2 regions of the Clostridium cochlearium genome follow, and region 2 is predicted to be linked to the other one. Evidence: riboswitches for the same ligand, from Rfam matches in the RefSeq annotation. Region 2 holds a riboswitch; the other holds the start of a gene.
What was found. Region 2 has a riboswitch for lysine ahead of CKV72_RS02205 (Na+/H+ antiporter NhaC family protein). Riboswitches for the same ligand answer to the same signal wherever they lie in the genome.
Positions count from the first base shown of each region.

Region 1: linked by a shared signal. The riboswitch ahead of lysA (diaminopimelate decarboxylase) and the one ahead of CKV72_RS02205 (Na+/H+ antiporter NhaC family protein) in region 2 are both predicted to bind lysine.

Region 1 is NZ_LT906477.1:2,133,614-2,137,815, reverse strand. It holds gene CKV72_RS10485 (M18 family aminopeptidase) at 27-1,319, shown strand; lysine riboswitch at 1,386-1,553, shown strand; gene lysA (diaminopimelate decarboxylase) at 1,632-2,930, shown strand; gene CKV72_RS10475 (glycoside hydrolase family 94 protein) at 2,974-4,202, shown strand, end outside.
Region 2 is NZ_LT906477.1:456,502-460,703, forward strand. It holds gene CKV72_RS02195 (alanine/glycine:cation symporter family protein) at 1-764, shown strand, start outside; gene glsA (glutaminase A) at 1,082-1,999, shown strand; lysine riboswitch at 2,064-2,240, shown strand; gene CKV72_RS02205 (Na+/H+ antiporter NhaC family protein) at 2,386-4,146, shown strand; gene CKV72_RS02210 (DUF378 domain-containing protein) at 4,179-4,202, opposite strand, start outside.

The DNA.
Region 1 (4,202 bases), 760 kb from region 2:
TATAAAATTATTAGGAGGAATAAGTAATGGAAGTTCATAATGCAAAAGATCTTTTAGATTTTATATATAAAAGTCCTACAGCATTTCACGTTGTAAATAATGTAGAAAAAATCTTGTTATCTCAAGGTTTTACAGAATTAAAGGAATATGAAAAATGGCATTTACAAAGGGAAGGTAAATATTTTATTAAAAAAAATAATTCTGCATTTATAGCTTTTGTTATAGGAAAAGAAAAAATTAGTGACAATGGATTTAAAATTATAGGTGCTCATACAGATTTCCCTTGTTTTAAAGTAAAGCCTTATGGTGAAGTTTTAGATAAAGATAAATATTTAAGATTAAATACAGAAGTTTATGGGGGACCTATATTAAATACCTGGATGGATAGACCTCTATCTATAGCTGGAAGAATAACTTTAAAAGGAGATAATCTTTTAGAACCGAAAGAAAAGTTTATAAATATAAATAAACCTTTATTTATAATTCCCAATTTAGCTATACATATGAATAAAAGTGTAAATAAAGGAATAGAACTAAATCCCCAAAAAGATATTCTTCCTTTAATGACAGTAGAAGGAGAAGATTTGAGGGAGGGAATATTAGAAGAAATTATAAAAAAAGAATTAAATTTAGATAATGAAAAAATTATAAGTTATGAATTGTCCTTATATGAATTTGATAAAGGCACTTTAATGGGACTAAATAATGAATTTATTTCTAGCTCTAGATTAGATAATTTAGCTATGGTTCATGCGGGACTCAAAGCCATATTAAATTCTAAAGTGTCTAAAGCTACCAATGCACTAGTTTGTTTTGATAATGAGGAAGTTGGAAGTTCTACTAAGCAAGGAGCAGATTCACCATTATTATCAAATATATTAGAAAGAATCGTAGAAAAAGAAGAAAAGGGTAGGGAAGCATACTTTAGAGCATTATCAAGATCCTTTTTAATATCAGCGGATTTAGCTCATGCAGTACATCCTTCATCTCCGGAAAAAGCAGATCCTATTAATAAACCAATGATAAATAAAGGACCAGTAATAAAAGTAAGCGAAAGACAAAGTTATACATCTGATGCTATATCTTCTGCAATATATAAACAAATATGTGAAAAAGCTAATGTTCCTTATCAAATATTTACTAATAGATCTGATGAAAGGGGAGGATCTACTATAGGACCTATATCATCTACACATTTAAATATAAATTCTGTAGATATAGGAAGTCCTATATTAGCTATGCATTCTATAAGAGAATTTGGTGGAGTTAAAGATCATTATTATATAACTAAATCTTTTGAAGAATTTTACAACTTATAGTTTAATTATGTTGAAATAACATGTTTTATATGATACACTAGTTTAAACAAATTTAATAATTATTTTACTCAGGGTAGAGGAGCTATAATTAAGAGTACTTATCTTAAACTGCCAAGTAATGATAGATAGGAAAAGGAATTATAGCCGAAGAAAATAGAGGGGCAATCTATTTTCTGGCTTTGCATAAAATATGTGTAAAGCTGTCACTTTAAAAAGTGTTGAGCTACAGAGGTCAGTAAGTTGAAAATATTGCAGCTATGATTGAACTCTTAGCTGCAATTTATTTTTTATAAATTAAGGAGTGGATAAAAGGTGAGGCTATTTGGAACAATGGAAGTAAGAGATAATAATTTATATATTGGGGGAGTAAGTTGTAAAAATTTAAAAGATGAATATGGCACTCCATTATATGTAATAGATGAGGAATTTTTAAGGGGCAGATGCAAAGAATATTATAATAATTTTGGAGTTGAAAAGTATGGAAATAAAGTAGCTTATGCAGGGAAAGCATTTTTGACTATTGCAATGTGCCAAATAATAAAAGAAGAAGGATTATTCTTAGATGTTGTTTCCTCTGGAGAATTATATACTGCACTAAAAGCTAATTTTCCAATGGAGAAGATTTATTTTCATGGAAATAATAAAACTTTAGATGAAATAGAAATGGGTATAGAACTTGGGGTCGGAAGGTTTGTTGTAGATAATTTTTATGAAATGAATAACATTAATGAAATGGCAGGAAAAAAGGGAATAAAACAAAGTATATTATTAAGAATTACTCCAGGAATAGAGGCACATACTCATGATTATATAAAAACAGGCCAAGTGGATTCAAAATTTGGATTTTCAATGGTGAACCAAGAGGTTTATAAGGCAGTGGAAAAGGCTATAAACTTACCCAATATAAATTTATCAGGAATTCATTGTCATATAGGATCACAAATTTTTGAAACAACTCCCTATGAAGAAGCTGTAGATGTTATGTTTGAAATATTAAGAGAAATTAAGGATAAATACGATTATGAAATAAATGAAGTTGATTTAGGAGGAGGCTTTGGAATATATTATACAAAGGAAGATAAGCCAAAAGAAACTAAAGAATATTGTGAAGCAATATTAAAAAGAGCTATAAATAAATCAAAGGAATTAGGAATTAAACTTCCTATGCTAGGTATAGAGCCAGGAAGATCTATAATAGGTAATGCAGCTACATTAATTTATACTATAGGTGCTATAAAGGATATACCAGGAGTTAGGAAATATGTATCTATAGATGGAGGAATGAATGACAATATAAGGCCAGCTCTTTATGAAGCAAAGTATGAATGTGAAATCGCTAATAACATGAATAGTGAAGAAAGAGAATTAGTTACTATAGCAGGAAAGTGTTGTGAAACAGGGGATATAGTAATAAAGGATGCATATATAAGTAAATGTAAGAGTGGAGATATATTAGCAATACCTTCTGTAGGAGCCTATGGATATTCTATGGCTAGCAATTATAATAAAATTACTAAACCAGCTGTTGTATTAGTTAAGAACGGAAGAACTAAACTAATGTGTAAAAGAGAAAGCTTTGATGATATGCTTAAAAATGAATTAAATCTGTAAATAATTTTAGTAAAGTAAAAAATATAAGGTAATTTCATAATTTATGAGATTGCCTTATATTTTTTTTGTTATTGGAAATAATAACTTGAGTAACATTAACTATTTTATCAGGAAGGTGAATAAAATGGACTATTTAAAATTTGAAGAAGAATGTCCTAATAATACCACTGTGTTTAGATGTAAATATAAACTTAAAAATACATTAGATAAAAGTTATAAAGATATATTAAAAGGGTATATTTATTTAAATGATGAATTTAAAAATAGGGGAGAAATTATACCAGCAGGAGATTGGTTATTAGATAATTTATATTTAATAGAAAAAGAATATAAAAATATAAAAAATGATGTCAGAGAAATGTATTATCGAAATATTCCTAATATCAAAAGTGGATATATGAAATGTTACCCTAGAATTTATTATGTAGCAAAAAAAATAGTAAAACAAAATAATGGAAAACTTACTAAAGAAAATATAGAAAAATACATAGAAGATTTTCAGAAACATACTGTTTTAACGAGTAGCGAACTTTGGGCACTTCCTACTATGCTAAAAATAGCATGTATAAATAGTATCTCAAAAATCGTAAAAGAAATGGTTTATGCACAAAAAGAAAAAAACAGAGCAAAAAAATTAGTAGAAACTTTATTGCAAAATGAAAACAATGAAAATGCTATAAATGGTGCAATAAGGAGAGATGAAGATTTCTCCTTATATTTTGTAGAAGCTTTAATTAAAGGAATAAGAAATAATTCTATTGAAAATCAAACAATTTATAATTGGATAAATGAAAAATTAGATATGGAAGATAAAAATATAAAAGATATTATACTAGTAGAGCATAAAAATCAGGCTTTTTTTAAAATGATATTAGGTAATAATATTACATCTATAAGGGAAGTAGGAATAATTAATTGGAATACATCCTTTGAAAAGCTAAGTAAATTAGATTATATACTTAATACTGATCCAGCTAATGTATATAAAAGTATGGATTTTAAATCAAAAGATTATTATAGAAATAAAATAGAAAGAATAGCTAAAAAAACCAATTTGGGAGAAGGTTTTATAGCTAGAAAAGCTATTGAATGTGCAAAAGAAAATGTAGAACAAAGGGATAAAACTTATTTAAATCACGTTGGATATTACATAATAGATAACGGAATAGGTTGTTTAAAGGAAAAATTGAAACATAAAGATATAGGAATTAGTAAAATTGATAGTTTGAATTTAGATAAGAAAACTAACTATTATACATGGTTTATAAGAAT
Region 2 (4,202 bases):
TAATTTTAGGTGGAATAAAAACTATAGGAAAATTTGCAGAAAAAATAATACCAACAATGACCCTTATATATGTTGCAGCAGGATTAATAGTTATATTCTTAAATGCAAATCAAATAATACCTTCTTTCCAAAAAATATTTGCAGATGCTTTTAAAGGTAGTGCAGCAGTAGGTGGATTTGCAGGAGCAACTATACTTGCAGCTATGAGAAATGGATTTGCAAGAGGAGTTTATTCAAATGAATCAGGTATGGGAACAGCACCGGTAGCCCATTCTTCAGCTACAACTTCCTATGCAGCTAAGCAAGGATTATGGGGTATATTTGAAGTTTTTGTAACATCAATTGTAATTTGTACAATGACAGCTCTTATCATATTAACTAGTGGAGTATTAGAAACTGGTAAAGAAGGTGCAGTTTTAACTGCTACAGCTTTCGGAAGTTCATTAGGATTTACTGGTAAATTAATTGTAACTGTCTGTGTAGTTCTATTTGCATTTACAACTGTATTAGTAGATGGATACTATTCTGAAACAGGACTTCTATATGCTTCAAAAACTAATAAAATGTTAAAAGCATTTAGAATATTATATTGTTTAGGTTTAATATATGGATCTATAGGTGGATTAAAGGTTGTATGGGGACTATTTGACTTCTTCATGGCCTTTGAAGTAATAGTAAACTTAATGGTTCTTGTAAAATTAAGAAAAGTAGTAGTAGAAGAAACAGAATTATACTTTAATAGTGATGAAGTAAAGAATGCATAATTTTATATTAAAAGTTTTAAAATAAATAATATTATATTAATTATTAATTTTAAAAATAAAATAAAAACTGAATTTAAGATAAATAAAATAGTCATTATCTAAGGTAGTAGATAGTGACTATTTTGTTAAAAAAGTATTAATCTAAAAGTAAAAACCATATAAAAATAATAAATATATAAAAAATATACAACAATATTAAATGATTGTTGTAAAAAATAGTTAAGTATTAACATATAAATAATTTTGAAAATTTGTTTAACAGCATACATGCATATATAATAAAATTAATGAATATGGAGATTTGAGGAGGACAAGTGATGCAAAATAAGATTGAAAAGATAATTAAAGAATGTAGAAAATACACAAAACAAGGGGAAGTGGCCTCATACATACCAGAACTTAAAAAAGCAAACAAAGATGCATTAGGTATATACATAGATAAACTTGATGGTAATGAATTTTATGCAGGAGATTATGAAACAAAGTTTACTATACAAAGTATATCAAAGGTTATTTCTTTAATTATAGCTATAATGGATAATGGAATGGAAAAGGTATTGTCAAAAGTTGGTGTAGAACCCTCAGCATATTCTTTTAATTCAATTGTCACATTAGAAGTAAAAAATGCTAATAAACCTTTAAATCCAATGATAAATGCTGGAGCTATAGCTACGGTGTCATTAATAAAGGGAGATAGTCCTGAGGAAGTTATAGGAAAAATATTAGATTTTACAAAAAAGATTACAGGAAATGAAGATATAAAAGTAAATGAAGCTGTATATCAATCAGAAAAAAGAACAGGAGATAGAAACAGATCATTGGCATATTTTATGAAAGGTACAGGGGTTATTGAAAAAGATGTTGAAAAGGTTTTAGATGCATATTTTCAACAATGTTCCATAGAAGTAACTTGTAAAGATATAGCTAAGATAGGTTCTTTTTTAGCTAACGATGGAGTATTACCTTCTACAGGAGAGAGAATTGTACCTAAAGAAGTAACAAGAGTAGTGAAGGCTGTTATGGCTACCTGTGGAATGTATGATGCTTCAGGAAGCTTTGCAGTTAAAGTAGGAATACCTTCCAAATCTGGAGTTGGTGGAGGAATAATGGCAACGGTTCCTGGTAAAATGGGAATAGGTGTAGTAGGACCGTCATTGGATGAAAAAGGAAATAGTATAGCAGGAATTAAAGTTTTAGAACAATTATCTGAAGAATTAGATTTAAGCATATTTTAAAAAAAACTTGATAAAATAAACAATAAATGATATACTTTGATTTAAACATAGATACAAGTGAATATAGAAGGGTAGAGGCGCGGTATTTAAGAGTACCTGTAACAGATATAAGCAAGATGATGTGCAGTGAAAGGAAATATCGCCGAAGCATACAGTTAAAGCTTTAATACTGTATGACTGGTCTTATTTAGAATATGAATAAGATTGTCACAAAGTAAATTTGTGGAGGGCTATCATTCAATGGAAAACACTCTTAAAGTGTATAAATATTACACTCCTTGATTGATAACACTCAAGGAGTGTTTTTATTATTGGATGTACTCTTCTCCTCAAAAGATATTCACTAAAATTAATTATAAAAATATTTAAGGGGGAGAAAGAAAGTTATGAAAAATAAGAAGACGATTATCTTAACTGTGTGTCTTATGTTATTGGTTTTAACAGGAAGTACGGTATTTGCAGCGGAGGTGGATCCAGCACAATTGAATGCAGATAAATTTGGATTCTTAACACTATTACCACCTCTTATAGCTATAGTGTTGGCGTTTATAACTAAAAATGTTGTATTATCATTATCTTTAGGGGTTTTTTCAGGTACATTTTTATTACAATTACAAGGTAAAAATATATTTGGAGCAATATTAAATGGATTTTTAGATATAATAAATAAAGTATTAGGTTCTCTATCAGATCCTTGGAATGCAGGTATAATACTTCAATGTATGACTATAGGAGGTCTTATAGCCTTAGTATCTAAAATGGGTGGAGCTAAAGCAGTTGCAGAAAGCTTAGCTAAAAGAGCCAAAAGTCCAACTAGTGCTCAAATAATAACGTGGTTTTTAGGATTGCTTGTATTCTTTGATGACTATGCAAACTCTTTAATAGTTGGTCCAATTATGAGACCAGTATCAGATAAGATGAAAATATCTAGGGAAAAACAAGCATTTATAGTAGATTCTACAGCAGCACCTATATCAGGGATAGCTCTTATATCTACTTGGGTAGGATATGAAATTAGTTTAATAAAAGATGCGTATACTACCATAGGACAAGATGTAAATGCTTATGGAGTATTTATAGATACAATACCATATAGATTTTATAACATATTAATACTTATATTTATAGTTGCTTCAGCTGTAATGTTAAGAGATTATGGTCCTATGCTTAAAGCAGAGGTAAGAGCTAGAACAACAGGTAAAGTTTTAGGAGATGGTGCAAAACCTATGGTATCTTCAGAGGCTACAGGTCTTGAACCTAAGGAAAATATAAAATTAAGTGTATGGAATGCAATAATACCTATAGGAGTTTTATTAATTGGTGCTTTTGCAGGTTTTTATTTTAATGGATATAATGCAATTATGGGTGGCGAAGATGAGGCTTTAAAAGCGATATTTATATCAAGTCCATATTCTTTTGCAGCAATAAGAGAGGCCTTTGGAGCATCTGATGCTAGTGTAGTTTTATTCCAAGCAGCTTTATTTGCAAGTATAGTAGCTATGATTATGGGAGTAGCACAAAAAATATTTACTATAGAAGAAGCAGTAGATACTTGGGTTGAAGGTATGAAATCTTTAGTAATTACAGGTGTAATATTACTATTAGCATGGTCTTTAAGTAGTGTTATAAAAGAATTAGGAACAGCTAAATTTTTAGTAACAATACTTTCCGATACATTACCTGCTTTTATATTACCATCTATTATATTTATAATGGGTGCCATAATATCCTTTGCTACAGGAACATCTTATGGAACAATGGGTATATTAATGCCTCTTACAATTCCATTAGCATTTAGCTTAGGTGGGGGAGATTCTCAATATATTATTGTAAATGCAAGTGCAGTTTTAACTGGGGCCATATTTGGAGACCACTGTTCACCTATTTCAGACACAACTATATTATCCTCTATGGGAACAGCATGTGACCATTTAGAACACGTTAAAACTCAAATGTGGTATTCATTAACAGTTGCAGCTATTACAATATTATTTGGATACATTCCTTCAGGATTTGGTCTTAGTGTATCAATAGTTTTACCTATAGCAATAATTGCAACAGTATTAACACTTTATTTATTAGGAAAACCTATTGAAGAGATAAGTAAAGTAAAAGATTTTTCTAATGAAGTTGCAACTTCAAAATAGTAATTTAAAATAGGTTGACCTTTTAGGTCTACCTATTTTTCTTGTTGTTCAGTAAC